2 regions of the Paenibacillus sp. IHBB 3054 genome follow, and region 1 is predicted to be linked to the other one. Evidence: predicted binding sites of a transcription regulator. Region 1 holds the regulator's gene; the other holds the start of a gene.
The links. Region 1 encodes CtsR, which represses protease genes until heat stress. Its sites were predicted from a motif close to ATGGTCAATAAAGGTCAAACA; they were not measured.

Region 1 (16,130 bases):
ATATGTGGAATTTGTGGATAGAGACTGTGGAATCGTGGATAACTATTTTTTACCGGAAAGATATTCTTTCCGGTTCTTTGTGCTGCTGTGCATAAGTTGTGGATAACCATTGGATTCTTTATAATCTTTCTTGGCAGATTCGCGTACCTTTTCTGGACTTGATATACTCTTGATAAGCACTATTCTATTTGATAATGAGGTGAAGGTATTGAAGATCAGGCAATTGCAGCTAGAGGATTTTGAGGCAAGCCTTGGCTTGTCCGAGTACGCTTTTCAATTCAAACTTAACGGTGACGACAGAGTAAAAACCAAACAGAAGTTCAAGCCGGAAAGAGCCTGGGGCATCTTTGAGGAAGGGGAGCTAAGTGCGAAGCTGACGCTGCTGCCTCTTCAGGTGTATGTGCAAGGCAAAGCGGTCTCCATGGGTGGGATTGCTGGAGTGGCGACATGGCCGGAGAACCGCAGACAGGGACTGGTGGCCAAGCTTTTGTCCCACACGCTGCAAACAATGAACGAATCAGGTCATACGTTGTCCTTCCTGCATCCCTTCTTGATTCCTTTTTACCGCAGGTTCGGGTGGGAGATCTACTGTGAATATAAGAAGTACACGATACCGGTGGGCGAGTTTCCGCGGAAGGCCGAAATGGAGGGACGTGTAGAGCGCGATAAAGCAAATATTGAAGTAATGGAGCAGTTATACGGGCGCTTTGCTTCCGGGTATAACGGTACGCTGCTGCGTGATCGTGAATGGTGGGAGAATAGCGTAGTGGATGAGGATACACATCATTGTGTGTTTTATTCTTCAGCGGGTGAACCGGGAGGTTATGTGCTCTATAAAATAGAGAACAAAGAACTGGTTATTGATGAATTCATTTTTATGGACGAAGAAGCCCGCCGGGGATTGTGGACTTTTCTCGCCAACCATGATTCGATGGTCACCGCTGCGAAGTTAAAGCTGGTGCCAGCAGATGATATGCTGCCGTTTTTGCTTCCGGATCCCCGCATTCCGCAGGAGAATTATCCTTATTTTATGGCGCGTATTGTTAATGCCAAAGCCTTTGTGGAAGGACTCACCTTTAAGGAACAGAGCGAGCTGCAAAAGCGCACGTTGCATATTGAGGATGAGCATGCGCCGTGGAACGACGGGCTGTGGGAGTGGAAGGTCAATCAGCAAGGTGAGGCATCTTTAATACAAGTGGAGGGTACCGGAGAGCAGGCGGATTTGTACTGCGGTATTGGAACATTGACGGTGCTGCTGCTTGGATACAAACGTCCGGAAGAATTGCACCGCTGTGGGCAATTAACCGGCAGTCTAGAAGCCGTGGAGTGGCTGGAAGGGATTATGCCGCAGGCACAGACCGCGTTGTTGGATTTCTTCTGATCGTAAGCAGCTCTTCCGCTTTGAATAAAGCAGGGAGAGCTTTTTATTTTTCATATAAAAATGCATGTTGATCCAAGGGTTATTCCGAATACAATGGCGGCAATAAGTAAAAAATAAGACTAACCACTTGGAATTCAGTGAGAATATGTTATAATATGAAAAAAGTCAAAGAAAGTCAAAGTCAACGCATCCCGAAAGCAGTCTCTCCTAAGTGTAATGGTCTGAAAGGCAGGACATTGTGTCCGATTCGCCTTCAGGTGCTTGGGTTAAGTTCTTAAGAGATCACCGCCGGACGGATGTACAGCAAGAATTACCCTAACGCTTTGAACACTGGAGGATGAGTGATGCGTAATATCTCCGATATTATCGAACAATATCTGAAGAATATTTTGCATGAAAGTCCCGAAGGTACGGTGGAAATTCAGCGTAATGATCTGGCGGACCAGTTCTCCTGTGTACCGTCGCAGATCAATTATGTCATCAGTACGCGCTTTACTTTGGAGAAGGGCTATGTGGTCGAGAGCAAACGTGGAGGCGGAGGTTACATCCGGATTCAGCGCTTTGAGCTTCCTCAGAATGTGGCGCTTTACGCACATCTCAATTCCACGATAGGCAATGATATTGACCAGAATTCCGCCGAAGGGCTGATTTACCAGCTTGAGGAGGCCCTGTTCTTAACCAAGCGTGAAGCGTGTCTCATGCGCGCCGCTGTTTCCCGGGATTGTCTGACGATTAATCTGCCCTACCGGGATGAGATTCGTGCCAAGATTATGAAAGCCATGCTGATTTCTTTGCTTGGTAAATAATACGAATGGTAAGGGGGACACCGCTTATGCTTTGCCAGGAATGCGGCGTCAAACCGGCTACCCTTCATTTCACCAAAATTGTGAGTGGAGAGAAGACGGAATTTCATATTTGTGAAAGCTGTGCGCGGGAAAAGGGGGAGTTAATTCCCGGAACCGCGGGCGGGTTCTCCATTCACAGCCTGCTCTCCGGTTTACTGGATCTGGAAGGTTCCGGCAAGGAGAAATCCGCGGCAACCCAAAATGCACAGGGTCTGAAATGCGAGAATTGCGGCATGACGTATTCCCAGTTCAGCAAACTTGGACGGTTCGGCTGCAGCTCCTGTTATAAATATTTTGACAGCACGCTGGATCCGCTGTTCCGAAGAGTGCACGGCAGTACCGCTCATGTAGGCAAGCTGCCGAAACGTGCGGGGGCACAAATTATGTGCAAACGGCAAATTGATGAACTGAAGCTGGAATTGCAGCAAAGCATTATGCAAGAGGAGTTCGAAACTGCAGCCGAGCTGCGGGATCAGATCCGCCGACTTGAAAAAGAAATGGCACAAGAGTAAAGTCTTTCATATATAGGGGGGATGTCGCATGTCAAGTCTCCGGTTTACCGAACAAGCGCTTAGTGACTGGATGCGCTGCGGTGGCAGCCATTCCGAGATTGTAATCAGCAGCCGTATGCGTATCGCCCGCAATCTGGAGCACCTGCCTTTTCCTTTGCTGGCATCTGCTGAGCAGGCGGAAGAGGCGCTGGAACAGCTGGCACCCGTGTTTCAGGGAGAAGCTGCAGCGGACTTTGGTACCTTTCAACTGCTGAAGCTGGATGAGCTGGATGAGCTGGATAAAAAAGTGCTGGTGGAGAAACATCTGATCAGTCCAAATTTAGCCAATGATTCACGGGGTGGAGCGGTCATTCTGAACGAGGATGAGTCGGTCAGCATCATGATTAATGAGGAAGACCACCTCCGGATTCAATGTCTGTTTCCCGGCCTGCAGGTCAAAGAGGCTTGGGTAAGGGCAACGGCCATCGACGATATTTTTGAGGCTTCTGTCAATTATGCCTTTGATGATAGAAGAGGGTACTTAACGAGTTGCCCCACCAATGTAGGAACCGGGCTAAGAGCATCAGTGATGCTGCATTTGCCGGCACTGGTTATGACCCATCAAATCAACCGGATTCTATCCGCTGTAAATCAGGTGGGACTGACCGTAAGAGGGATTTATGGTGAGGGCAGCGAAGCAGTAGGGAACATCTTTCAGATATCCAACCAGATTACCCTGGGACAGACCGAAAGTGAAATCATTGAGAATCTTCACAGTGTGGTCACCCAGATTATAGAGCATGAACGGAATGCCCGTGAACGCCTGCTGGTGGATTCCGCACTGCGGATTACCGACCGGATTAAACGCTCTTACGGCATTTTGTCCTATGCGGCAGTGATGGAGCTTAAAGAGTCGGCCCAGCGGTTATCCGATTTGCGGCTTGGAGTCGATTTGGGGATACTGGAAGGGCCTTCGATTTCAGTGTTGAATGAGTTGAATGTCAAGACACAGCCGGGATTTTTGCAAAAACTGTTCGGTGATGAGCTTACGGCTACTGAACGTGATATGTACCGGGCGAAGCTGCTCCGGGAAACACTGGGATCACAACATTAATTATAGATATTTATTATTCGTGGAGGTGCAGGAGATATGATGTTTGGAAGATTTACGGAACGCGCACAAAAAGTGCTGGCGCTGGCGCAAGAAGAAGCTGTTCGTTTGGGACACAACAACATTGGGACAGAACATATTTTGCTCGGACTGATTCGTGAAGGAGACGGCATAGCCGCGAAAGCTCTAATCGGACTTGGTCTGGGTCTTGAGAAAATTCAGGATGAAGTGGAAACGCTGATCGGCAGAGGACAGGAGCAGCCAACAAACATCGCGTATACTCCTCGTGCCAAAAAAGTTATTGAGCTGTCGATGGACGAAGCCCGCAAGCTGGGACACACTTACGTCGGCACTGAGCATATCCTGCTCGGGCTTATCCGTGAAGGCGAGGGTGTAGCTGCCCGTGTACTCAACAACCTGGGGATCAGCCTTAACAAGGCCCGCCAGCAAGTGCTGCAGCTGCTCGGCAGCAGCGAAGCTACTTCCAGCCACAGCGGTGCGCCTGCTAATGTCAGCACACCAACGCTGGATGGCCTGGCCCGTGACCTTACCGCCTATGCCAAGGATGGCAACCTGGATCCGGTTATTGGCCGCAGCAAGGAAATTGAACGTGTCATTCAGGTGCTGAGCCGCCGGACGAAGAACAATCCGGTGCTGATCGGTGAGCCTGGGGTTGGTAAAACAGCCATTGCCGAAGGTCTGGCCCAAAAGATCATCAATAATGAAATTCCGGAAACGCTGCGCGACAAACGCGTAATGACTCTGGATATGGGTTCTGTAGTAGCCGGAACCAAATACCGCGGTGAGTTTGAAGACCGCCTTAAGAAGATTATGGATGAGATTCGCCAGGCAGGAAACATCGTGCTCTTCATTGATGAGCTGCACACCCTGATCGGTGCAGGCGGTGCGGAAGGTGCCATTGACGCCTCCAACATCCTGAAACCGGCTCTGGCCCGTGGAGAGCTGCAATGCATCGGTGCCACTACGCTGGATGAATACCGCAAATATATTGAGAAAGACGCAGCCTTGGAACGCCGCTTCCAGCCAATTACGGTGGATCAGCCTTCTCCTGAGGAAGCTGTACAGATTCTTTACGGACTACGTGACCGTTACGAAGCCCATCACCGGGTGAAGATCACGGATGAAGCCATCGTAGAGGCTGTAAAACTGTCCGACCGCTACATTCCTGACCGGTTCCTTCCGGACAAAGCAATTGATCTGATTGATGAAGCCGGCTCCAAAGTAAGATTGAATTCTTATACGATTCCGCCAAATCTGAAGGAACTGGAAATGCGTCTGGATGATATCCGCAAGGAGAAGGATTCAGCCGTACAGAGCCAGGAATTCGAGAAGGCTGCCGCACTGCGGGATACGGAGCAAAAGATCCGCGAGGAACTGGACACGACCAAGAACCAGTGGAAAGAGAAGCAAGGCCGCACCGACTCGCAGGTTACACCGGAGGATATCGCTCAAGTGGTAGCCAGCTGGACCGGCATACCGGTCAGCAAGCTGAAGGAAGAGGAAACCGACCGTCTGCTTAATATGGAGTCTATCCTGCATGAACGGGTAATCGGCCAGGACGAAGCCGTCAAGGCAGTCAGCCGGGCCCTCCGCCGGGCACGCGCAGGACTTAAGGATCCTAAACGCCCTATGGGTTCCTTCATCTTCCTCGGTCCTACCGGGGTTGGTAAAACAGAGCTGGCACGGGCGCTTGCTGAAGCAATGTTCGGTGATGAGAATGCGGTGGTCCGGATTGATATGTCGGAGTACATGGAGAAACACTCCACTTCCCGTCTGGTAGGAGCGCCTCCAGGTTATGTGGGTTATGAAGAAGGCGGACAATTGACCGAGAAGGTACGCCGCAAACCATATTCCGTAGTACTGCTGGACGAAATTGAGAAGGCCCATCCGGAAGTATTCAACATCCTGCTGCAGGTGCTGGAAGATGGCCGTCTGACCGATTCCAAAGGCCGCGTGGTCGATTTCCGCAACACTCTGATCATTCTTACCTCCAATGTAGGGGCGCAGGCGATCAAGAAGAATTCGACGCTGGGCTTCACAGCGGTGCAGGATGCGGGAGCAGACTACACCAATATGAAGGGCAAGGTTATGGATGAGTTGAAGAAGAGCTTCCGTCCAGAGTTCCTGAACCGGATTGATGAGATCATTGTCTTCCACTCCCTGGAAGAAAAGCATATCGCAGAAATTGTTACGCTGATGTCCGATGAGCTGCGCAAGCGGCTGCGTGAGTACGATGTGGACTTTGAGCTGACAGAGGGAGGCAAAGCCTTCCTGGCGAAAGAGGGCTATGATCCAGCCTTCGGCGCACGTCCGCTTCGCCGGGCGATCCAGAAGCATATTGAGGACCGGCTGTCCGAAGAATTGCTGAAGGGCAACATCAAAAAAGGTGATTCCCTCAAGATTGATGAGGTGAACGGTGAGCTTGTCGTAACTACCGTTGAACCGCCAGCAGCTTCCCTGGAAAAAGAAGTGGAAACTGAGAAATAATATCCATCTGTGAAACATAGCTCCCGCTCCTCCGTATAGAGGGGCGGGGGCTTTTTGTTGCTGTGCAGACCCTTTTGGTGATAATTCACCCGTTTTTCAGGAAAGTTAATGAGATACTCCTCAAAAGTAGCTCTGAAGTGACCTTTCGTTCAAGGTGCAGAAATGGTAAACTTTGAATAAGAGAAAATTATCCGCAATTTAAGCAGTTCGGACGGTAAGGAGTACACATGGCTAAACCAAAAACTAAATTTTTCTGCACCGAATGCGGCTACGAATCGCCGAAGTGGTTCGGCAAATGCCCGGGCTGCCAGGCATGGAACTCCATGGTTGAGGAGACCGAAAGCGTAGTCAAAACACAAGGAATGAATGCACCTATTTTTCAGAGTAAAGAAAAGGCGCAATCGATCATAAATATAGAAAGTGACAAAGAGCCCCGTATATTGACAGGCATCGGTGAGCTTAACCGGGTTCTCGGCGGAGGTATTGTGCCGGGATCGCTGGTGCTGGTCGGAGGCGACCCCGGCATCGGGAAATCAACCCTGCTGCTGCAGACCTCGCATGCATTGACTACTCAAGGTTTACGCGTACTGTACATCTCGGGAGAAGAATCGGTTCGGCAGACGAAACTCCGTGCCGATCGCCTCGGGGCGTTGTCGGCAGAGCTGTATGTACTGTGCGAAACAAATATGGAAAGCATCGAGGAAGCAATTGAACAGATCAAACCTCAGTTCCTCGTCATTGACTCCATCCAGACGGTATTCATGCCGGAAGTGACCAGTGCACCCGGCAGTGTGACACAGGTTCGGGAATGTACGACAAGATTTATGCGTATCGCCAAAATCCGCGGGATCGCAACGGTTCTTGTAGGTCATGTCACTAAGGAAGGCGCGATTGCCGGGCCACGAATGCTGGAGCATATGGTGGATTGCGTGCTCTATTTTGAAGGAGAGCGGCATCATACGTACCGGTTGCTGCGGGCAGTTAAGAACCGCTTCGGTTCAACCAATGAGATCGGTATCTTTGAGATGGGGGAGATCGGGCTTACGGAAGTGGAGAATCCCTCCGAGCTGTTCTTGTCCGAACGTCCGCTAGGTGTAGCGGGTTCCGCAGTAGTGGCGAGTATGGAAGGAACCAGGCCGGTGCTTGTTGAGCTTCAAGCGCTTGTCGCTGCAACTCATTTCCCTTCCCCCCGCCGGATGTGCACAGGTATGGACCACCAGCGGATGGCGCTTATTATTGCGGTGCTGGAGAAGCGGATGGGGATGTTCCTGCAGAACCAGGATGCTTATCTGAACGTTGCCGGTGGGGTAAAGCTGGATGAACCGGCAGTAGATTTGGCTGTAGCCATCAGCATTGCTTCCAGCTTCCGCGATATATCAACCAAGCCTTATGATGTCTTCTTTGGTGAAGTCGGTCTCACCGGGGAGGTCAGGGGGGTCTCACGCGCTGAAATGCGGGTGAAGGAAGCGTCTAAGCTTGGCTTCCGGAGAGTGATTATGCCAGAGAAGAGCATGAAAGGCTGGAAACATCCGCAGGATATCCAGATTATTGGCGTCAGTACCGTAGCAGATGCACTATCGGTCGCGTTAGATTAGGGGGCATAGGAAGATGAAAGAATATAATCAATTAGATAATATGAATGATCTGCTGAGGATGGCGGCACCCGGAACTCCCTTCCGGGAAGGTCTGGAGAATGTGCTGCGTGCAAAGACAGGAGCTTTGATTGTTGTCGGATACAGCCCGGAGGTGATGGAAGTTGTCGATGGGGGATTCTCCATTAACTGCGATTTTTCACCCAATTATTTATATGAATTAGCCAAAATGGACGGAGCTATTATTCTGAGCGAGGATTTGAAACGGATACTGTACGCAAATACGCAGCTCATTCCCGACTCCTCCATCTCCTCCATTGAGACAGGGATCCGCCACCGTACTGCAGAGCGTGTCGCCAAGCAGACGGGCAAGCTGGTGGTATCCATTTCCCAGCGGCGGAACATCATTACCTTGTATCAAGGTTCCATCCGTTATGCGCTTAAGGAGATTGGGGCAATTCTGGCCAAAGCCAACCAGGCCATACAAACCCTGGAGAAGTACAAAGCAGTACTTACCCAGGGCTTAACGAACCTTTCCGCTTCTGAATATGAAGGCATCGTTACCGTGGCTGAAGTAGTCGGGGTGATCCAGCGTGTGGAGATGGTACTGCGCATTAAGATGGAAATCAAGCGCTATATCAACGAACTCGGCAACGAAGGGCGCTTGATCAGCATGCAGATGGAAGAACTGGTCGGAAATACAGAGGAAGAAGCATGGCTTCTGTACAGAGACTATGCAAGAGAGGAACAGGAGGACAAAATCCGCGAAATTATTGCCGGACTCAAACGTTCCAGCGACGATGAGCTGATGGATGACAATCATATTGCCCGTCTGCTTGGTTATTCCTCTACAGCGATTGCCTCCGAGGAAGTCGTTACTCCGCGCGCTTACCGGCTGCTTAATAAGATTCCACGCCTGCCGAATGTGATCATCCACAATCTGGTGGAGCGCTTCGAAATGCTGCCGAATCTGATGACCGCGAGCATCGCGGAACTCGATGAGGTGGATGGAATCGGAGAGGTTCGGGCACGAAATATCCAAGACGGACTTAAACGTCTGCAGAAACAAGTTCTTATTGACAGGCAAATGTAAATAACATACAATCACGTAATATTGAAGAAGTTAGGCTCAAAGTAATAAAATAGAGGTGAAGAAATGATACAAAAATCAATTCCGAGTCTTTTTACCATTGGTAACCTGATGCTTGGAATGTTTGGTATCATGATGGCGTTTGACGGCAAGCTTAGCATGGCCGCTATCATGGTGATTATCGCTATGCTGCTTGACGGACTAGATGGCCGTGTAGCGCGGGCGCTGGGCTGCGAGAGTGAATTTGGCAAGGAGCTGGATTCCCTATCCGATGTCGTATCCTTTGGTGTGGCACCTGCGCTAATTATGTATCTTACAAGCCTGCAGGATTTGAGTTCTGCGCTCGGCTGGACTGTAACAGCAATATTCCCGGTGTTCGGGGCGCTGCGGTTGGCCCGTTTTAATGTCCGCCCGGGAATCCCCGGATATTTTGTCGGTTTGCCTATTCCTGCTGCAGGTGGCGTGCTCGCCACACTGGCCCTTTTTCATAAAGATGTTTCCGCTCCATTCATGATTGTTGCCACTTTGCTCTTATCTTATCTGATGGTCAGCACAGTCAAATACCCTAACTTCAAGAAGATCGGACTGCCCAAAAAAGCGGTCGTTGGTGCGCCGTTAGTGATTATTGTGGCGGTAGCAGTAGCAGTTGTGTTCCCGGAGCAGATTGCCAAGATGATCTTTGGACTGCTCGCGCTGTATGCTTTGTACGGATTTAAGCATAATATTGACCGGCTCACGGCACGTCGCCGTCACCGCCGCAGAAGACGTTCGGAAGACAAGATCTATCACTCCAAGAACGGGTAGCATGCAAGTTATTCCTCTAGATGATAATTCCTTTATATATACCGAAAAAGGCTTTGCCCTCCCTGACCTCAGTGGACGGCAAAGCCTTTTTCGGTTGAACGAATGAAGAAAGCATACAAGAGCGTCTGCAGCCATAATTAGGATAGGTTGAACAAACCGAGCGTAGCGCATTTCTGCGATTCCTTCACCACAACCTCGTCCATATTAATGTCAAGCAGATTGCACAGTGCGGACATATAGAACAATTCCCGCCCCAGCTCGGAGGCGACAACCTCACGGCAGTTCTCGCACAGTTGGCCCTCAAGATGAGTTCCTGCGAGTTCCTTGGCTTGTTCAAGCCCCAAAGCGGGCTCGAATACCTGTTTGGTGGCATGCAGCTGAATACAGCCGCATTCGGTAATGGCCTTGACAACGGCACGGTTGACGGATGCGCTGCTCTGCCCGTTCTTGGACATTACATCCAGAAGACTACGGTGACGGAGCAGCAGTTCGGAGACTTGATCCTGAAAGGCCTGTAAACTTGGTGCGCTCATTTTTCATTCACCCCTGGGTTCGTAATTGAGTTCATTATATGCCTTGGCCCCCCTGTTTTCAACGGGAATAGGAGTTCCTGGGAATCTGTACAGAAGCGGTAAGGTAAAAGTATGAGAAAAAATATGCAACCCCCGATTACCGTCCTGAAAATTGGAACATACTGGTGAGGTATAGATCATTTTAGGATGAATAAAAGGAGGTGCTTAAGGTTATGTGGAAAAAAATGATGTTGACGCTTGCCGGGTTATGCGGAGCCTGGTCCGGTTTTTCGCTATACCATACGGCAGAAAAAGGATTCCCGGAGGGAATGGGAAAGCTGGGGGAAAACCTGCCTGTGGAAGGAAGCATTTTATTTACGGTGCTGGGTGCCATTATTTTTTTGTTTGCGGGGACTTTATGCGCGGAGTGGGCGGGTTCAAAGCTGCGTGAGGCGGTGCTGTACTGCTCACGAATTCCGATGAATGAATTGGCCGCAGGTGCCGCAGGACTTACGGGAGGGCTGCTGTTGTCCCTGCTGCTCCATCCGGCCATGGACTGGCTGGGGAAGGCAGGTGAGCTGGTGCAGGTGGCTGCCACGCTAGCTCTGGGTTATATGGGGCTGCGTATCGGTCTGGAGAAGAAAGAGGAGTTGGCCTCGCTTTGGACAACCGGGCGCTGGGGACAATCGGCTGAACCGGAGGGCCGCGGACTGGAGGAGCATAAAATTCTCGATACCAGCGTCATTATTGACGGGCGGATTGCCGACATCTGCAAAACGGGATTTATCGAGGGGACGATTGTCATCCCTGAGTTTGTTCTGGAAGAGCTTCAGCACATCGCCGATTCTTCCGATCTGCTGAAACGTAACCGTGGCCGGCGCGGTCTAGATATTCTCAATAAGATCCAGAAAGAACTGGATGTGAAGGTACTTATCTACGAGGGGGATTTCGAAGAGATCTCCGAGGTGGACAGCAAGCTGGTCAAGCTCGCTAAAGTGCTGCGCGGCAAGGTGGTAACCAATGATTTCAATCTCAATAAGGTCTGTGAGCTGCAGGGGGTATCCGTACTTAATATCAACGATCTGGCAAACGCGGTAAAACCGGTTGTTCTGCCGGGAGAGGAGATTATCGTACAGGTCATTAAAGACGGCAAGGAGCATGGACAAGGGGTAGCCTATCTCGATGATGGAACAATGATTGTCGTTGAAGGCGGACGCGAGTACATTGGCACAACGATGGAGGTTTTAGTTACAAGTGTGCTGCAGACCTCAGCCGGCAGAATGATTTTCGCCAAACCGAAACTGCTGGAAAAAGCGCAATAAGCAAGAAGCCATATCGCAAAATGTCTTTTGGGTTGGAAATGACCGCCAAACACGTTATGATGGGGATATACGTGAAAGACAGGAGCAAAAAGAATGTCGAACAGTGTGGGCGCCGTGATTGTGGCGGCAGGCAGAGGAACACGGATGGGGACCGCCGAGAGCAAGCAATATTTGCTGCTTCAAGGCAAACCCATTATCGTGCATACGCTGGAGGTGTTCCAGCAGCATGAGCTTATCTCTGAAATTGTGCTGGTCACTGGCCAGGAGGACATAGAACGCTGCCGGGAATGGGTAGAGGCCTATAAGCTGGATAAAGTGAAGGCTGTCGTTCCCGGAGGCTCCGAACGCCAGCACTCCGTGCATTTGGGGCTAAAGCAGCTGGACACCAACTGGGTCATGGTGCATGACGGTGTACGTCCATTCGTGCAGGAGAGTGAGATTGATGCTTGCTACGAACGGGCCAGAGCGGTCGGCGCGTCCGTACTTGCAGTGCCGGTAAAGGATACGATCAAGCAGGTGGACGGTAATGGCAAGGTGCTGTCTACGCCGGATCGGCGAAGTCTGTGGGCGATTCAGACCCCGCAGACTTTTCGTCTGTCTGATTTGCTTGCGGCGTATGCCGCGGCGGAGCAGGAAGGATTTATTGGCACCGATGACTCCAGTCTGGCCGAGCGCAGCGGGATTCCGGTATCTGTGGTGGAGGGAAGCTACAGGAACATAAAGATCACAACGCCGGAAGACCTGGATTTTGCCGAATTTACAGAAAGAAACAGGGGAGAGGGTTAAGCATGATAGCTGTAGGACAAGGTTTTGATGTACACCAGCTGGTAGAGGGAAGACCGTGTATTATTGGCGGAGTCACCATCCCTTATGAAAAAGGGCTGCTGGGGCACTCCGATGCGGATGTGCTGCTGCACGCGGTAAGTGATGCTATTCTGGGGGCGCTTGGGCTCGGCGATATCGGCAGGCATTTTCCCGACACCGATCCGGCCTTCAAGGATGCGGACAGCCTGAAGCTGCTGGAGCAGGTATGGAGTCTTGCACGCGAGCGTGGCTATAAGCTCGGCAATATCGACTCAACCATTATTGCCCAGAAGCCAAAGATGGCTCCGTACATCCCGCAGATGACCGAGATCATTGCCCGCGCACTGGGAGCGGAAACCTCGAAGGTAAATGTAAAAGCGACCACTACCGAACAGCTCGGTTTTGCCGGACGCGGCGAAGGAATTGCGGCACAATCTATTGTCTGCCTGCTCCAAGATGTGATATCATCTTGAGATGGCTGCAAGTGACCTAATTTTAACCATTATGAAGCGGAGGGAATACTATGGCGGATCAAGTCCGGGTGCGTTACGCACCGAGCCCTACGGGACATTTACATATCGGAAATGCCAGAACAGCACTGTTTAACTATTTATTTGCCCGTAATCTGGGCGGGAAATTCATTATCCGGATCGAAGATACGGATGTAAAGCGCAATGTCGCCGGCGGGGAAGAAAGCCAGCTGAAATATTTGAAATGGCTGGGAGTAGACTGGGACGAGAGCGTGGACGTTGGCGGAGAATACGGCCCTTATCGCCAAACCGAACGCCTTGATTTGTATCGTATCTACTGGCAGGATTTGCTGGACCGCGGTCTGGCTTACCGCTGCTATTGCACCGAAGAGGAGCTGGAAGCGGAACGTGAGGAACAGACGGCCCGCGGCGAAACTCCGCGTTATTCCGGCAAGCACCGCAATTTGACAGAGGAACAACGCCTCGCGTTTGAAGCGGAAGGACGTATTGCCAGTATCCGCTTCCGGGTGCCGGAAGATCGCACATATACCTTTGAGGACATCGTAAAAGGCAGCATTTCTTTTACTACTAAAGAAATGGGCGATTTTGTAATCGTGAAGAAGGACGGAATTCCGACCTATAACTTTGCTGTAGCGATAGATGATCATCTGATGGAAATCTCCCACGTGCTGCGCGGGGAAGACCATATCTCCAATACGCCGCGCCAGCTGATGATTTACGAATCACTTGGCTGGGAACCGCCGCTCTTTGGTCATATGACGCTGATTGTCGGCGATGACCACAAGAAGCTGAGCAAACGGAACGAATCCATTATTCAATTCATCGAGCAGTATGATCAGCTCGGCTATCTGCCGGAAGCTCTCTTTAACTTCATCTCCTTGCTTGGCTGGTCTCCGGAAGGTGAAGAGGAAATCTTTAATAAAGAAGAGCTGATCTCGATCTTTACCGCTGACCGCCTGTCCAAGAGTCCTGCTGTATTCGACACGAACAAGCTGGCTCATTTGAACAATCACTACATTAAGCATGCGGATCCGAAGCGGATTGCAGCGCTGGCCATTCCTCATCTGCAAAAGGCGGGAAGATTGCCGGCTCAGCTTAATGATGAACAGCAGACCTGGGCGGAAACACTCGTTGCACTGTATCAGGAGCAGCTGACGGCTGCATCGGATATTGTCGGGCTGTCCGAAATGTTCTTCCGCAGCCATGTGGAGCTCGAAACGGAAGCGGCTCAGATTCTGGCTGAGAGCCAGGTTTCTGAAGTTCTCTCCGCTTTTCTGGCCAAGGTGGAAGGTACTGAAGACTTTACTGCCAGCAATATGGCTGTTCTGATTAAAGAAGTACAGAAAGAGACGGGCCATAAAGGAAAAGCGCTGTTTATGCCAATCCGTGTCGCTTTAACAGGTCAGACGCATGGCCGTGATCTGAATGTGACGATTGCCCTGCTGGGCCGGAACCGTGTCATTGAACGTTTGAAATCACAAATCAAAGGGGCCTAAGCTTTGAAGGCCTGGGGGCAAACCTCTTGTCAGTCCCTTATCTTTTCGCTAAGATAGAAGAATATTGTAATAGCTGTGATCAGGAAAAGTACGCGCATAAGGACAATTGCCAGAGAGAATAACCTCGTAAGGAACTTCCTTAAGAGGCTGGAAGTTATTCATTTGTCCGCCGCTGAACATGCGCCTGTGAGCTGCAGGGTTGAGCGTTCCTTTGAGGGACGTTAGACTATGCCGGGAACGTTGCCGTTAACGACGCAAGAGGGATGTTGCATCCAGAGGCCGGAATGCCGGGCTGGGGAATATGCAATCATCCAAGCAGAGTGGAACCGCGGTTACACGCCTCTGCAGCTTTAAGCTGCAGAGGCGTTTTTTGTTGAAATAGGAGAGCAGATTCTTTGGATATAAAGATGGATTTCTGACCAGGCCAAAGCTCGCGGCAAACGTGTAGAGAGATAGATAGTGGGCTGCGCCAATACCTTCCTTATGCGTACCTGTAAACAGGAGGCGGGGAAGCCAAGAAGAGGGGAACCGTGATGTTTAAGCATATCAAGTCGGACATTCGGGCAGTATTCGACAACGATCCCGCAGCCCGCAGCAGATTCGAGGTTGTCTTCACTTATGCCGGACTTCACGCCATTTGGGGTCATCGGATGGCCCACTCTTTTTACAAACGGCGCTGGTATACGCTGGCGCGCATCGTTTCACAGATCAGCAGGTTTATGACCGGTGTCGAAATTCATCCCGGCGCCCGTATCGGGGAGCGGTTGTTTATCGACCATGGCATGGGGATAGTCATTGGCGAAACTTGTGAAATCGGTGATGATGTTATTATCTATCAAGGGGTTACACTTGGGGGGACCGGTAAAGAAAAAGGGAAACGCCATCCTACTGTCGGCAATAATGTTGTAATTGGTTCCGGTGCGAAAGTACTGGGATCGTTCCGGATCGGCGATAATTCCAATATCGGCTCCAACGCAGTCGTACTGCGTGAAGTGCCCAATAACAGCACTGTGGTAGGCAATCCCGGCCGAGTAGTCAAGCGCAACGGGGAACGGGTATCCGACCGTCTCGACCATACCAAGATGCCGGATCCGCTGGTAGATTCCCTGCGTTTCCTGCAGAAGGAGATTGAGGAAATCCGGGAACAGCTCGGGAATGAGGATAAGCAGAAAGCCGAGCAGCGTCGGCTGGAAAGCCAGCAATATATAGGGGACTATGAAATTTAAGCATCCCGGTATTCCAGTGAATGCCGGAACATCAGAAAGGATTGGGACAGCATGGCTTTGCAAATCTACAACACAATGAGTCGCAGCAAGGAGCAGTTTGTGCCTCTGAAGTCAGGCGAGGTAAAAATGTACGTATGCGGACCAACCGTCTACGGCTATATGCATATCGGAAATGCCAGACCTGTTATTGTTTTTGATACGGTCCGCAATTATTTAGAGGCAATCGGCAATGAGGTCCGATATATTACCAATTTCACCGATGTCGATGACAAGCTAATCCGCAAAGCGGAGGAAATGAATACTACAGTAGCTGAAGTCGCTGAAATTTTTATCGCTGCCTACGGTGAAGATCTTGCCGGTCTGGGCGTAAAGCCTGCAACGATGAATCCGCGGGTTACACAAAGTATGGATCTGATCATTGAGCTCATCAAGGAGCTTGAAGACAAAGGTTATGCTT
Region 2 (16,130 bases), on a different contig from region 1:
AGCCGCTCCACATTGACCGCATCATCCAGATCCTTGGCATCTTCACCGTCGATGGTAACAATGTTAAGCCCGCGCAAATCGCGGCGTCCCTGCTGGATAATCTCTTCATCGGTAATGGAATCCGGCGCCTGCTCCGCTTCGGTCATCACTTCAGACGGGAAAGCCTCAGGCAGCTGGTGCTTACGGATTACGGATAAAATATCAACACCCGGGTCGTCCTTATGTCCCAGAATTTCAATGATTTCCCCTTCAGCCGCAGTGCGGCCTTCCGGGTAATTTACAATGCGGACCACAACCTTCTCGCCGTCGACCGCTCCCTTAAAGGACTGCTTCGGAATAAAGATATCGCGGTTTATCCGCTTGTCATCCGGCAACACAAAACCATAGGTCTCCAGGCTTTGGAATACCCCAACAGTCTGGAGCACACCTCTTTTCACGATCCGCACCACTTCGCCTTCCATCCGCCCGCCGGACGGGCTCTTCGAAGTAATCCGCACCAGTACGATATCCCCGTTCATCGCACCCTTTAAATCGTTGGCGTGTACATACACGTCGGGATGATCACGGTCGTCCGGGATTAGAAAAGCAAACCCCTTCGCATGTGCCTGCAGCCGTCCACGCAATAAATCCATCCGTTCTGGCACGCCATAACGGGCATTCCGGGTCAGCACGACTCTCCCGTCCTGTTCAAGCTCCAGCAGCAAATCCTCGAACGCTTTAAACGACGCGCTATCCTGCAACTCGAAGTGGCTTACCAATTCGTCATAAGTGAGCGGTTTATAAGCGGTCTCCCGCATAAAATCAAGCAATATTTCCTGTGTTATCAAGTTAGTCACCTCGGCCCTCCGCAGCCTTCAAGCGCTGCTGGCATATATGTATGTCTTGTCCTGCTTCACCCAAAATCATTCAAGTAAAATTTACCTTTATATACTTCATACCCTAGTATACACGAAATCAATCCAGAGCATCCCTGTAATGATTATCGCAAAGTTAACGCAGTCCAAAAAATTGCACCAAAAAAGCCCACGCCCCATTCTATTCAGAACAGTGCGAAGGCTTATTGTAGACGTCCTAATCAACTACAATGGCAACAACGATCGCCATAATGAAGAATCCAGCTGCCAGTGCAACCGTTACACGCTGCAGTACAAGCTCCATACCGCGTGCTTTAGTTTTACCGAAAAGATGCTCAGCACCGCCGGAGATGGCACCGGAGAGACCTGCGCTTTTCCCTTTTTGCAGAAGAACGACCGCAATCAGACCGACGGAAAAAATCAGGAGAACTACTTTCAAAAAGATATCCATTCACTTCCACCTCCTACGTCCAAGCATCACTATCTATGCTAAATTAGGTTTTACGTTTCATAAACAGCATTTTTATTTTATCATAGCTACCGTATGAATACAACCTTCTGACTACGAATCTAGTTTGGAGATACCGAGTGTCAATCTCCTATGCCTGTTTTCTGAAAAACGTAAGAGTCAGCAATAACAGCGCAGAAATCACAATGATAGGAACACAAATAAAGGCATAGCCGATCCCTTCCCAGCCTCCAATCACTGAAAAACTGAGCACGAGCAGGATTGCACCGCCAACCAAGCCGACAATCCCCGGATAAAACGTGAGCCCGGAATGCAGTCCCCGGATTCGTGTAAAAACTAAGCTTATGATTACAATCAGTATTCCAATCCCAATCCCTGCCACAATAGCATTCATTCAATCCACTCCTTCCAATTATCTACATTTATAGAATACCTATTCAGAGCGGCAGATGCAATTTCAAACAAAAAAAGAGCCTGCCGGAAACCGGCAGACTCTTTGAAAAGCTTGACTCAAAAATAATTATCTTTTGAGGTTGTAGAAGGATTTCAGGCCGTTGTATTGAGCCAATTCACCCAGTTCATCTTCGATACGAAGCAATTGGTTGTATTTAGCGATACGGTCTGTACGGGAAGGAGCACCTGTTTTGATTTGGCCGGCATTGGTTGCCACAGCGATATCAGCGATGGTGCTGTCTTCGGATTCACCGGAACGGTGAGAGATAACTGCAGTGTAACCTGCACGTTTAGCCATTTCGATAGCATCGAAAGTTTCAGTCAAAGTACCGATTTGGTTAACTTTGATCAGAATGGAGTTACCGATACCTTCTTCGATACCTTTAGCCAGACGCTCAGTGTTGGTTACGAACAAGTCATCGCCAACGAGTTGGATTTTGTTGCCCAATTTCTCGGACAGCAATTTCCAGCCTTCCCAGTCATCTTCGGAGCAGCCATCTTCGATGGTGATGATTGGGTATTTATCAGCCCAAGAAGCGAGCAGGTCAACAAATTCAGCTGGTGTGAAGGATTTGCCTTCGCCTTCCAGGTGGTATTTGCCATCTTTGAAGAACTCAGTGGAAGCAACGTCCATACCAAGGAATACGTCAACGCCTGGTTTGTAACCAGCTTTTTCGATAGCTTCCATGATGGAGGACAATGCATCTTCGTTGGAAGTGAAGTTAGGAGCGAATCCGCCTTCGTCGCCAACTGCAGTGTTCAGGCCTTTAGCTTTCAGTACCGATTTCAGAGCGTGGAAGATTTCAGCGCCTGTACGCAGAGCTTCTTTGAAGCTAGGTGCGCCAACTGGCAGAACCATGAACTCTTGAACGTCTACGTTGTTGTCGGCATGTGCGCCGCCGTTAACGATGTTCATCATTGGTACTGGAAGCTGTTTAGCGTTGAATCCGCCCAGGTATACATACAAAGGTATATCCAGAGCTGCTGCAGCAGCGCGGGCTACGGCCATGGATACAGCCAGAATTGCGTTAGCGCCGAGTTTGCCTTTGTTGTGAGTACCGTCCAAAGTGATCATCAATTTGTCGATGCCCAGTTGGTCAAGAGCGTCCATACCGATTACTTCAGGAGCGATGATTTCATTTACGTTCTCAACAGCTTTCAGAACGCCTTTGCCCAGGTAACGGTTTTTGTCTTCGTCGCGAAGCTCTACAGCTTCATGAGCGCCAGTGGAAGCGCCGGAAGGAACGATAGCGCGGCCTTTAGCACCGGATTCCAGATAAACATCAACCTCTACAGTAGGGTTACCGCGGGAGTCGAGGACTTCGCGAGCGTACACATCAGAAATAATAGTCATGTAAGTTAATCTCCTTTTATCATGGGTTTTGGTATTGATGGTGAAGCTTAAATCCTGCTTATTTACGGCTGGCGATCATGGATTGTCCGGTCATTTCCGCTGGTTGCGGAAGTCCCATAAGATCCAGAATCGTTGGTGCCACATCGGCAAGGATACCGGATTCGCGCAGTACAACATTCTCAGTAGTTACGATGAAAGGAACCGGGTTGGTAGTATGAGCCGTGAACGGACGTCCGTTCTCGTCAAATACCATATCCGCATTGCCGTGGTCGGCAATGATGATTGCCACGCCGCCTTTGGCTACAACGGCATCCACAACTTTACCCACACATTCATCCGTCACTTCAACAGCCTTGATTGTTGGCTCCAGCATGCCGGAGTGTCCAACCATATCAGGATTCGCAAAGTTAAGGATAATAGCATCTTGTCTATCCGCTTCGATTTCCGCTACGCAGGCCGCCGCCACTTCGTATGCGCTCATCTCAGGCTGAAGATCATAAGTTGCTACTTTAGGAGAGTTGATCAGGATGCGGGTTTCCCCAGGAAGCTCTTCATCGCGTCCGCCGCTGAAGAAGAAGGTTACATGCGGGTACTTTTCAGTTTCCGCAATACGCAATTGCTTCTTGTTCTGCTGTACCAGCACTTCACCCAAGGTATTATCCAGGTTCTTCGGTGAGTAGGCCACGAAGCCCTGTACCGTTTCGCTGAATGTAGTCAGACATACGAAGTGCAGGCCTTGCGGGAACAAAGGACCCCGGTCAAAACCACGGAAATCCGAGTTGGTAAAGACTTGGGACAGCTGAATCGCACGGTCAGGGCGGAAGTTCAGGAACACAACGGAATCGCCGCTTTCCACTACCGCAACCGGCTTGTCGTTGCTGTCTACGATAACACAAGGCTCAACGAATTCATCATACACGGAATTCTGATAGGAGGCTGTGATCGCCTGCAGGGCATCGGTATATTTCGGACCTTCACCATATACCATAGCACGATAGGCTTTCTCTACACGCTCCCAGCGTTTGTCACGGTCCATTGCGAAGTAACGCCCGGATACCGTAGCAATCTTACCTACGCCAACTTCTTCAATCTTGGCTACGAGATCCTGAACGAACTTTTGTCCGCTGTCAGGAGGTACATCGCGGCCGTCCATGAATGCGTGAATATACACTTCGTGCATATCTTCTTTCTTGGCCAGATCAAGCATGGCAAACAGATGGCTGATATGACTGTGTACGCCTCCGTCGGAGACCAGCGCATACAGATGAAGCTTTTTGCCGGTTGATTTGGCGTTTCTTACAGCAGCAACCAGCGTTTCGTTATCAAAGAATTCTCCGTCACGGATAGACTTGTCAATCCGGGTCAAATCCTGATATACGATACGTCCGGCACCGATGTTAAGATGTCCTACTTCCGAGTTACCCATTTGTCCTTCCGGCAGACCTACAGCTTCGCCGCAAGCGGTCAGTGTGGTATTCGGATATTGTTTCAGGTAACGGTCATAGTTAGGTTTGTTGGCTTGAGCAACAGCGTTGCCTTCAGTCGTATTGCGCAAACCGAAACCGTCCATGATGATTAACGCTACAGGTTTTGGTGCTGACATTCTTACTTCGCCCCCTCAACGAGTGAAACAAAGGAAGCTGGCTGCAGGCTGGCACCGCCGACAAGAGCGCCGTCGATGTCGCTTTGACTCATGTACTCCGTTACATTCTCAGGCTTCACACTGCCGCCGTATTGAATACGCACAGCTTCAGCAGTTGCTTCATCATACAGACCTTTTACAAGGGTACGGATATAAGCAATAACTTCGTTGGCATCCTGGGAAGTGGAGGATTTGCCTGTGCCAATGGCCCAGATAGGCTCATAGGCGATAACCACCTGAGCAGCCTGTTCGGCACTGAGACCGGCAAATGCAGCTTCGGTTTGAACTTTGCACACATCTTTTGTTTGATTAGCTTCGCGCTCTTCAAGCTTTTCGCCTACACAAACAATTGGAGTGATGCCGTGACGGAATGCCGCATGCATCTTTTTGTTCACGATTTCGTCCGTTTCGCCAAAATAAGCGCGACGTTCGGAGTGCCCGATGATAACATACTCAACGCCAAGGTCCTTCAGCATTACACCGCTGATTTCGCCTGTATAAGCGCCGTTATCTTCGAAGTGCAGGTTTTGTGCACCGATCTTGATGCTTGTGCCTTTTACTGCTGCTACCAGGGCTGGCAGGTTAGTAAATGGAGCGCAAACAACAGTCTCTACGCCTGCTACTTCTGCTTGGCCTTTGACTTCAGCGATGAAGCCTTCTGCTTCCGGAACGGTTTTGAACATCTTCCAGTTCCCGGCGATAATAGGTGTTCTACTCATAGTAATGGATTGCCTCCTTCTACCTTCTACGTCTTACTTGTCGTTCAGTGCTTCTACGCCAGGAAGTGCCTTGCCTTCCATGAACTCGAGTGATGCGCCGCCGCCAGTGGAGATATGATCCATTTGGTCAGCCAGGTGGAATTTCTCTGCTGCAGCTGCGGAATCACCGCCACCGATTACAGTGTAACCTTCGGTTGTCGCACAAGCCTGCGCTACAGCCTTTGTACCTTCAGCAAAGATGTCGATTTCGAACACACCCATAGGTCCGTTCCATACAACCAGCTTGGAGTTTTTGATGATATCGGCATAAATTTCACGAGTTTTAGGTCCGATGTCCAGACCTTCCCATTCCGCAGGAATGTCAGTTGTATCAACAATTTTGGTGTTGGCGTCTGCGCCGAACTTATCGGCTACAACTACGTCAACCGGAAGTACGAAATTTTTGCCCAGTGCTTTAGCCTTCTCGATAAATCCAAGAGCGACATCAAGTTTGTCGTTGTCTACCAAGGAATTTCCGATTTCGAAGCCTTGAGCTTTAGTGAATGTATAAGAAAGGCCGCCGCCGATCAGTACATTGTCAGCCAAAGTCAGCAGGTTGTCGATAACGTCGATCTTGTCTTTAACCTTGGAACCGCCGATGATGGCAGTGAAAGGACGCTCAGGGTTCGAAAGAGCTTTGCCCAGAACAGACAATTCTTTCTCCATCAGAAGACCGGATACAGCCGGCAGGAAGTGAGCGATGCCTTCAGTCGAAGCATGTGCACGGTGAGCTGCGCCGAATGCGTCGTTGACGAACAGGTCAGCCAGTTCCGCGAACTGCTTAGCCAGTTCAGGATCGTTCTTTTCTTCACCCGGATAGAAACGGACATTCTCAAGCACAAGTACATCACCGTTGTTCAGTTCAGCAATTTGTGCTTTAACAGCATCGCCGATCGCTTCATCAGCTTTGGCAACTGGTTTGCCGAGCAGCTCGGACAGACGTACAGCAGCACCGGTAAGGCGCATGGAATCAACGAATTGACCCTTAGGACGGCCCATATGGCTGGCCAGAATGACCTTTGCACCGTTCTCGATCAGGTATTTAATCGTTGGAAGTGTTTCGCGGATACGTGTATCATCAGTGATTTTACCGTCTTCCACTGGCACATTGAAATCGACGCGTACAAATATGCGTTTGCCTGCTACTTCTACATCACGGACGCTCTTTTTGTTCATGATTAGTTTCCTCCACACCCATATTGGTTCACTCACGAATCCATTTAGAAAGAGCGGAAACAAGGAACTTCTGTTTCCGCTCTATAGATGCTGCTTATATAAAAACGATCTTATTGAGCAAGTTTAGCGAAGTGTTCCAAAGTGCGAACGAGTTGTGCAGTGTAAGACATTTCATTGTCGTACCAAGCAACAGTTTTAACCAGTTGTTTGTCGCCAACAGTCAGGACTTTAGTTTGTGTTGCATCGAACAGGGAACCGAAAGTCATGCCTTTGATGTCGGAAGATACGATTTCATCTTCAGTGTAGCCGTAAGTTTCTGGATCGGAAGCTTCTTTCATTGCTGCGTTCAGCTCTTCAACAGTAACGCTCTTGTTAAGAACAGTAACCAGCTCAGTCAGGGAACCTGTAGCTACAGGCACACGTTGAGCAGCTCCGTCAAGTTTGCCCTTCAGATCTGGAATAACCAGGCCGATGGCTTTAGCAGCACCGGTAGTGTTAGGGATGATGTTCTCAGCAGCAGCACGGGCGCGTCTGAAGTCGCCTTTAGCGTGTGGAGCATCAAGAGTGTTCTGGTCACCAGTGTAAGCGTGGATAGTTGTCATCAAGCCTTCAATGATACCGAACTTGTCGTTCAGCACTTTTGCCATTGGAGCCAGGCAGTTGGTTGTGCAAGATGCGCCGGAGATAACTGTTTCAGTACCATCCAGAATGTCATGGTTAACGTTGTAAACGACAGTTTTCATGTCGCCTGTAGCTGGAGCGGAAATAACTACTTTCTTAGCTCCGCCTTTCAAGTGTTTCTCAGCTGCTTCTTTAGTTGTGAAGAAACCTGTGCATTCCAGCACGATGTCAACACCGAGGTCGCCCCAAGGAAGTTCTTCAGGGTTGCGGTTAGCCAGAACCTTAACTTCTTTGCCGTTTACTTTGAAGAATCCGTCGTGAACTTCAACTTCACCCTGGAATTTACCTTGAGTTGTATCATATTTAAGCAAATGAGCAAGCATCTTAGCGTCAGTCAAGTCATTGATTGCTACCACTTCGATACCTTCTACATTTTGAATACGGCGGAATGCAAGGCGTCCAATACGTCCAAAACCGTTAATACCAACTTTTACACTCATTGAATAGTTCCTCCTAGATTTCGTTTTATTTATTCAAGACAGGCCGTTAAGCTTGTCAAGACAACAATGTTAAGTATAATGCAAAATAACTGCGAATGCTCTCCAGAAACTGGATGCTATAGGATCTGCTGTATTTGTGCGTCGATTTCTTTGCCGATTTCGACAGCCGCTGCCTCGTCTATGACGAGTATGTCCTCTTGCCCAAACCGCAGCATCGCATGAATGGCCTTCGCCTTGCGTTTGCCTCCGGCAATTCCGATGACAACTTCCGTCCGGATAATATCCTCCAGTCGCAGTCCCATCGTCAGCATGGTATGGACTACCTGGCCGTCTTCATTGAAATAGTAGCCGAACGATTCGGCAACCGCGCCTTCTTCCTGTATTTCCGAGACCGTAGCCTCATCAAGCTTACGGCGGTGGGTCATTTCAATGGCATCGCCAATTCCATGAACAATAATACGCGATCTACGGATGATTTGCACGATTTCTCCAATATTGGAGTCCAGCGCCAGCGACTGATAAGCATCTCCGCTGAGCAGATCGGGCACATGCAGCAGCCGATAATTGGCTCCAAGCCGTTTGGCCATCGTCGAAGCAATGGTATTGGCCTGAATCTCCATACTTTCCCCAAGTCCTCCGCGCGCCGGAACAATCCAGGCGTTCTTATAGGAATGGGATAACGGCGGTGTCAGCTGATCGGCCATTTCGGCCAGTGTCGAGCCGCCGGTGACAGCAATCGTATCGCCTGCACGGAGCACACCCAGCAACGCTTTGGCGCCTGCCCGGCCCAGCTCACGTTTGGTAAACAACGATGTCTCACAATCGCCAGGCACTACTATGACTTTACTAAGACCGTACGTTGAGCGAATCTTCTCTTCCAGATCATCCAGGCCGAACAAGCTCTTGGCGATCGGCTCCAGCAGGTCAAGCAGTCTGCGCCCGGCATCGCTGATGCGCATGCCGACACTTTCGATCTCAATGAGCCCTTGCGATTTCAGAAGATCCGTCTCGGCGCGCAGTACCCGCTCAGTCATATCAAGCGAAGCGGCGAGCGTCCTGCGTCCGATAATATCGGACAGCATGATCTGATGTAGAATCGTGTACCGTCTCTTAAGGGTTTCCATGAGATCAGGCAGAAGCTGCTTTTGGATTTCTAATAAATTACGCATGCTTTCACTCCTGCAACTTCGTCTTTCTCTATTCCCTTGTTCGTGGTCTCAAAATGTCCCGGGTTAACTTTTTAAGTCCCACCCATATTCTACCCAAATATTACGCGGAGTGCAAGTCTTCCGAGAGTATAATTCTCAACCTCTTTTCATCTTATACATCTGCCAAGCCATGTAAGGGGCTGAAAGTCTTGTGCTGGCCGCACAAACGCACAAACTGTATACTTCCAGCCGAGCTGAAAATGAGGCCACAGAGATCCGGGAAAAGATATTTTCCGAACAACAGGATGAATCCATTGCATTTGCATAATAAGTGTATTATAATAATTTCTGTTGCGCCCGTGGTCCAATGGATATGACGTAGGCCTCCGAAGCCTGAGATCCAAGTTCGATTCTTGGCGGGCGCGCCATTATTTTCTTATTTGTCTATAATTTAGCAACACCCATACTATTGTTTAACCAAAGAGCCAGGTGATGGCTCTTTTTTTTGCAACTAAGTTTGACTTTCTTTGACTTTTTGTTTGAATTTGTTTATCATGTGGTTAATACGGTAACAGTAAAAATGAACACATTCGAAGAACCAATTCAAGGAGGTTTTCCACGTGAGTTATATTCCTATGGTAGTAGAACAGAGCAACCGCGGTGAGCGCGCTTATGACATCTATTCCCGCCTGCTGAAGGACCGCATCATTTTCCTTGGAACGGAGGTTAATGACGTGGTAGCCAATTCCATCATCGCGCAAATGCTGTTTCTGGCTGCCGAGGATCCGGAGAAGGATATTCACCTGTATGTAAACAGCCCTGGTGGCTCCATTACAGCGGGTATGGCTATATTTGATACAATGCAGTACATCAAACCGGATGTATCGACGATTTGCGTAGGTATGGCCGCTTCGATGGGAGCTTTCCTGCTGAACGCCGGTGCCAAAGGCAAACGTTTTGCACTCCCTAACAGCGAAATTATGATTCACCAGCCTCTGGGTGGTGCTCAAGGTCAGGCAACGGACATCGAAATCCGCGCCCGCCGCATCCTCAAGCTGCGCGACAAGCTGAACCGTATTCTGTCCGAGCGCACAGGACAGTCGCTGGAACGGATCGAAAAGGACACCGACCGCGACTATTTCATGAGTGCAGCTGATGCAGCTGAATATGGTATTGTCGATAAAGTTATCGAGAAGACGCTGCCTGCCGGCGTTTAATACAAGCAACAACAAAGAGGCTGGTTGGGACCACTAAGTGATCCCCGCCAGCCTCTTTGTTGTTTTATAGTCCAGGTGCATTATTCTATTGATGAAGGATTAACCCAGACGCCCATACCCCAACGTGTCCAGCTTCCCGGCGATAACACGGTAACCTCTTCCGTTAGGATGCAAATGATCTATTGACAGCAGCCCCCGTTCGTTGCCGGCAAATTCATTATATATAGAGGCGAACCGGCATACCGGGCTGCTATATCCCGCAGCATAGCGGTTAAACTGCCTCACCCATTCCGTTGCTTCCGTCAACTGGGGATAGGGGTTATACAGTCCTACTATTCTTATAATATAGGGTCTCCGCATGCCCGCCTTCAACTGCGAAAGCGTGCCCATAATGTCATTCAAATTGCGCTTGCATTCCCGGAGCGCTTTTTGCAGTACCGGGGCCAGATCGCCCGGTCGGCTGCCCGCCGCTTTGGCCGCCTTGATCAAATCGTTGCCGCCAATGGACAACGTAATCAATTCGGCCTCGCTGATGGCAAGACGATAGTTGTAATCCCCCTTCAGCCTCTGCTCCAATCCATCTGTGGTTAAACCGTTGACCCCCAAATTGGATAATTCGATCGGCACCCGCAGCCGCGCCTCGGCCATCCGGCGGTAGACCGGAACAAACCCATTGCCCGGCAGAGCTCCAAATCCTGTCGTTAACGAATCGCCAATCGCCGTGTACTGAATACTCATCGTTACTTTCCCTCCCCGCTCCTAAGCTGGTTTCTCCTTTAGCTTATGAACGGTTAGGTGATCCGGTAACGGAGAAATGTCCGTAGCCGGCATTGGCGGATTCGCAGTCAGGTCACTGCACTTACTTCAATGCGGCAAATGGACTGCTTCCGCTTGGGAGCAGCTCCTTGAACGTGAAAGTAAACTCAGGGAATCCGGCAGCATACGCAGTGTATTCATACAGCTGGAAGAAAAGGACCGCCTTGCCGTCTTTCAAATAGAAATTCTTCTCCGTATTCAGGCCGGTGAAGCCGCCAAGATACCCGCCATTTGCTTTCAGCAGCTTCGTCAGCTTTGCATTAAGCTCTTTTTTATAGTTGGGGTTGGCTCCGAATAAATCTCCAAGCAATAGCTGCTTTCCGTCCTTGAGTGAGAAGGTAAAGGCATTGCGGTAGGTCATCCCATGAGCGCCGCCGGTATAACCATACTGGCTGGTCACAAGGCTGAGCACCCCGTCCTGATTGTACGTAACCACGTATCCTCCTTCGTATTCATAGGGGCGGTCATCTTTGGCTCTATTGGCAATTTCCTTCTCGGCCCCTTCCGCATACTTGAGAAACGTCTGCTTAAGGGTATTATTAATCGCCGCCTGCGCCTTGGCATTGTCCAAACCGCTGATTTGCGGGTAATCCAGCTTGATTGGTGCGTCCTTGTAGTCCTTGCTGTAAGTTTCAGTCGTTACCGTAATTGGATTTTGTGTTTTCTTTATCACATTTAACCGTCCGGAGGCAGCATTCCAATCCCCCTTATAGCCCAAATAATCGCTGAGCAGATCAAAGGGAACATACAGACGGTTATTTATAATCTTGCCTTCAAACTCTCCCAGGAAATAATTATTGACCGAGATGGATATGCCGTAATCGGAGATCATCAGCTTGGTCCGTGTAATTCCGCTCCCGATCGTATAAGTTTTCTCCGTTTTATCATAAGTCAATGGCATACCCAGAGTATCACGCATAAAAGCAACCGGCACCCATACTTTTCCTGCGCTTACTATCCCGGTATGCTGTGAAATCGTTCCGTTTGTTTTTAATACAACAAGTGATGAATTGACCTTAGCCTGTGTCTTGGCCGCTGCGGCCTGGCTTGTCTCTGCGGGCAAAAGAGCTCCGCCCAGCAGCAATCCTGCTGCCATTAATCCTGCGCCCCATTTACGGGCCTGTTCTTTCGACATATACTTCATTCTTTTTTCCCCTTCCGCTGGTACGATGACTGACTCTTCCCATTATAGAATAAACAGCAACCGTGGTTGTTACAACGCTCCTTACAGTTTCTTAAAGTTTCCCTGCAAATATTACGAGTCTTATTACATTACTTTAAACAAATTGAGAGATTTCACACCTGCTTCTGTACTTCAAAAGCAAAAGCAAAAAGAGACGTTGCCTCCGCCATCACAGCGGAAGCAACGCCTCACCCGTTTCGTAATTATTTCAGTTCGTACATTACGCTAAGCTGGGTGGATACTTTAACCTCTCCCGCTTCAACCGAAGTGCCTGCAGCCATATCGGCCGATGCTTTTGACATTTGGGCGTTCTCCATATAGACAACCGGATTATTACCGTCATCGTTCTGGATAACCGTAACGACCTGGCCCAGACTGCGTTTGGCCACTTTGGCAATCGCGGCTGCCTTCACATCTGCATTAGCCATTGCTTTCTCAATAACCTGTGCTTCGAATGCAGAAGGATCCTCGATGGCAAACCGTGCACTTCCGATGTTGTTCGCTCCCGCTGTAGAAGCAGCATCCAGCAGTCCCCCGACCTTAGTCAGATCGCGGTAAGAGACTTGCAGCGTGTGCTGGGCGTTATAACCCTTAACCTGTTGACCGTCTTTTTCAGTGTAGGCGTAATTAGGCTGCACATAAAATTGGGTGCTCTGAATGTCCTTATCCGCGATACCCCAGGTTTTTTTCAGCAGGTTGGTCAGCTTAGTGATTTTGGCTCCATTGGACTTCTGTGCTTCTTCAGCTGTTGCAGCAGAGGTGCTGACGCCGATGGACAGATACACGATATCCGGCTTGATCGAAAGCTCGCCTTTACCTACAACACTAACGACATTTCTCTGCACGTCCTCAGCAGCGTAAGCCTTTTCAGGAGCCTGAAGCACTCCACTTAACGCCGTACCCCCTACCAATAAACTTCCCGCCAGCAATACGGTACCGACTGTTTTGCCCCATTTCTTCATCCTTGCCATCCCCTTTCATTCTCCAAAAATTGTTGGTACCCTCTAGACGGAACTGCTTGGCAAAAGTTGCATATCCCCCAACGCTTCTGAAGAAAAAATTTGCAGAGGTTACATTCTGCCTGCATTTCACGTCTCGATCCAAAACCTCCGGATCACGTTGCCGTCCTCTTCGATGTATGAACTATCCTCCACCCCGCCGTTTCTGCGGATCGTCCGTTCGGAAGCGATATTGCTGTCATCGCAAACGACAAGCGCTTTTGTAATCCCAAGCCCGCCCGCCTTCAGCAAGGCCTGTCTCAGAAGTTCGGTTGCCAATCCCTTGCGCCGCTCAGAGCGAAGTATTCCATATCCAATATGTCCACCGCTCTGAAGCAGTTTCCCGGTCAGGCGATGCCTGATATTTACTGCACCCACCACTTTGGAATCGGCATTCACCAACCAGTAGGTGGAACTAGGTACCCAACCTTCTTTAAGATTTACGCCATCCGCGTTATCCTGCAAATACCGGACCATAGCCGCGAAGTCGGTGGGATCAATGCCAATTACCCAAGGGACGAATATCTCTCCACATGCCAGCCATTCCTCGTAAAATGCCAAGTACTGCGGCGCCAGCTCTACTGTCGGCTCTGCTAAAGTCACCTGATTGTGCATGCTCATTCTCCTTATAGTCTCCATTAAATTCAATTTTCCTTAACAAGGTAATAAAAAAAGCCCGCAAAGGGGCTTTTTAAACTGGCTGCCTCCCGGAGAGGGAGAGCAGCACCGTTTCTGGTGTACGAATAAGTAAGACCTTGCAAAATTATTGGTTCTCAAGCTCTTCCTTGCTTACAAGACTAGTCAAAGCGGTTACAGCTTGATCCGCATCGGCGCCATCCGCGCTAATATAAATCTCCGTGCCGGAACTGATCGCCAGGCTCATAATGCCCATGATGCTTTTGGCGTTAACCTTTTTATCGTCTTTTTCCACGAAAATCTCCGACGAAAACTTGTTAGCTTCTTGCACGAACAATGCTGCCGGCCGAGCGTGGAGCCCCGTCTTCAACCGTACAACTACCGGGTGCTTTGTCATGAAACGCTTACCCCCTATTTGAGATCTGCCCAAAAATTTCACATTAATTTTATAATATTATATCATTATAACCTCATCCACACTAGAAAAAAAATAATCAGCTTCCCCGAACCTTATCAGCCAGCTCGTCAATTTTGCGCAAACGGTGGTTTACACCGGATTTGCTAACCGTTCCCTTCAGCATCTCGCCCACTTCCTTGAGGTTGATGTCCGGGTGTGCCAAACGGATTTCAGCGACCTCGCGCAGCTTATCCGGCAGGCTTTCCAGTCCCACTTCACGCTGCAGCAGCTTGATGTTCTCAATTTGCCGCACCGCAGCGCTAATCGTTTTGTTCAAATTCGCCGTTTCACAGTTGACGATCCGGTTCACGGAGTTGCGCATATCGCGCATAATCCGCACATCCTCAAATTTAAACAACGCTTGATGCGCTCCAATCAGACTGAGAAATTCAATGATCTTCTCGCCTTCCTTGATATATAGGATAAAGCCTTTCTTGCGCTCTATGCAGCGGGCGTTCAGGTGAAATTCCCCAGCCAGATCCGCCAGCGCTTTGCAGTGCTCCTCATACATGGAGGCGATTTCCAGATGGTAGGAAGAACCTTCCGGGTTGTTGACCGATCCCCCCGCCATAAATGCACCACGCAGATATGCGCGCTTACAGCAGTTTTTACCGACGATTTCCTTGTCGATCCCATCGGTAAAGATGAAACCTTCGGAAACAATCCGCAAATCCTTCAGGATCTCCTGAACACGGTTTGGGATTCTTACGATATAAACGTTATTCTTCTTCAAACGCATTTTTTTACGCACGAGCAGCTCGATATGGACCTGGTAATATTTCTTAAGCAAAGAATATACCCGCCTTGCAATCGCGGCGTTTTCCGTCGAAATGTCGAGAACTACCTTTTTGCTCGAAAGCTGCACCGAACCATTCATTCGGATCAGCGCTGACATTTCCGCTTTCTCGCAGCAAGGCTGGCTCTCCACCATCGTCAGCTCTTTTTTTGTAAGGGCCGCAAAAGACAAGGGGCTCACCTCTTTCATGTTCATCCAAAAATCAAACCAGAACTATCTGGATTTCCAGTCCTTCACTAACTGGTAAATATGGTGACTGAGTTTATTCGTGTCATGCCGGAGATAAGTCTTGAATAAGACCAGCTTATCCGCAATAACCTTATAACCGTTACCATCTAGCACATCCCGGTCAAGCAGCACCGGGCGGGCGCCTTTTTCCGCATATTTGACCTGAACCTGCTCCGGAATCTCGCCGTCGTTGACAATGACGTAATCAAATAAGTGCAGGCCGACATGATCATATACCGCTTGAAGATGATCACTGACCGTGTAATTATCCGTTTCACCAGGCTGAGTCATCACATTGCAGACAAAGATCTTAATCGCTTCGGATTCTACAATGGCCTCCGCCAGCTTCGGCACCAGCAGGTTGGGAAGAATGCTGGTATACAGGCTTCCGGGGCCGCAGAGGATGGCATCCGCATTACGGATGGCCTCCAGCGCCTCCGGCAGCGGTTCCACATCAGCCGGCTCCAGAAAGACGCGTTTGATCCGTCCGCCGGCCTCCGGAATTTTGGACTCGCCGGTAATAATCGTGCCGTCCGACATCTCCGCATGCAGCACCACAGCGTGCCCCGCAGCCGGCAGCACTCTACCGCGAACGGCGAACAACCGGCTGAGCTCACGGACAGCGGTGACAAAGTCACCGGAGATATCCGTAAGCGCTGCAAGAATAAGATTGCCAAGGCTGTGTCCGGCCAGTCCTTCTCCACTGCTGAAGCGGTATTTCATAATCTCCGCCATCAGCGGTTCTACATCAGCCATAGCCGTGAGCACATTGCGAATATCGCCTGGCGGCGGCATTTGCAGCTCGCTGCGCAGAATACCGGAGC

Region 2: a site for CtsR is predicted at 9,490-9,510, ahead of clpP (ATP-dependent Clp endopeptidase proteolytic subunit ClpP). Genes of this name have one in related genera too.

What each region holds. Positions count from the first base shown of each region.
Region 1 covers NZ_JBOFBG010000040.1:196-16,325, forward strand. Annotated here, with positions in the region: partial or broken gene ACQ76X_RS28940 (hypothetical protein) at 1-21, shown strand, start outside; gene ACQ76X_RS28945 (GNAT family N-acetyltransferase) at 209-1,381, shown strand; gene ACQ76X_RS28950 (CtsR family transcriptional regulator) at 1,726-2,187, shown strand; gene ACQ76X_RS28955 (UvrB/UvrC motif-containing protein) at 2,214-2,738, shown strand; gene ACQ76X_RS28960 (protein arginine kinase) at 2,767-3,831, shown strand; gene clpC (ATP-dependent protease ATP-binding subunit ClpC) at 3,868-6,336, shown strand; gene radA (DNA repair protein RadA) at 6,564-7,931, shown strand; gene disA (DNA integrity scanning diadenylate cyclase DisA) at 7,945-9,021, shown strand; gene pssA (CDP-diacylglycerol--serine O-phosphatidyltransferase) at 9,085-9,822, shown strand; gene ACQ76X_RS28985 (hypothetical protein) at 9,960-10,355, opposite strand; gene ACQ76X_RS28990 (PIN/TRAM domain-containing protein) at 10,568-11,656, shown strand; gene ispD (2-C-methyl-D-erythritol 4-phosphate cytidylyltransferase) at 11,750-12,442, shown strand; gene ispF (2-C-methyl-D-erythritol 2,4-cyclodiphosphate synthase) at 12,445-12,933, shown strand; gene gltX (glutamate--tRNA ligase) at 12,984-14,447, shown strand; gene cysE (serine O-acetyltransferase) at 14,981-15,673, shown strand; gene cysS (cysteine--tRNA ligase) at 15,725-16,130, shown strand, end outside.
Region 2 covers NZ_JBOFBG010000056.1:9,131-25,260, forward strand. Annotated here, with positions in the region: gene rnr (ribonuclease R) at 1-827, opposite strand, end outside; gene secG (preprotein translocase subunit SecG) at 1,072-1,305, opposite strand; gene ACQ76X_RS33470 (hypothetical protein) at 1,454-1,717, opposite strand; gene eno (phosphopyruvate hydratase) at 1,844-3,130, opposite strand; gene gpmI (2,3-bisphosphoglycerate-independent phosphoglycerate mutase) at 3,189-4,733, opposite strand; gene tpiA (triose-phosphate isomerase) at 4,736-5,491, opposite strand; gene ACQ76X_RS33490 (phosphoglycerate kinase) at 5,525-6,706, opposite strand; gene gap (type I glyceraldehyde-3-phosphate dehydrogenase) at 6,817-7,827, opposite strand; gene ACQ76X_RS33500 (sugar-binding transcriptional regulator) at 7,944-8,996, opposite strand; tRNA gene ACQ76X_RS33505 (tRNA-Arg) at 9,329-9,403, shown strand; gene clpP (ATP-dependent Clp endopeptidase proteolytic subunit ClpP) at 9,596-10,192, shown strand; gene ACQ76X_RS33515 (GDSL-type esterase/lipase family protein) at 10,292-10,930, opposite strand; gene ACQ76X_RS33520 (PdaC/SigV domain-containing protein) at 11,052-12,152, opposite strand; gene ACQ76X_RS33525 (SIMPL domain-containing protein) at 12,395-13,153, opposite strand; gene ACQ76X_RS33530 (GNAT family N-acetyltransferase) at 13,280-13,804, opposite strand; gene ACQ76X_RS33535 (HPr family phosphocarrier protein) at 13,953-14,222, opposite strand; gene whiA (DNA-binding protein WhiA) at 14,320-15,249, opposite strand; gene ACQ76X_RS33545 (gluconeogenesis factor YvcK family protein) at 15,292-16,130, opposite strand, start outside.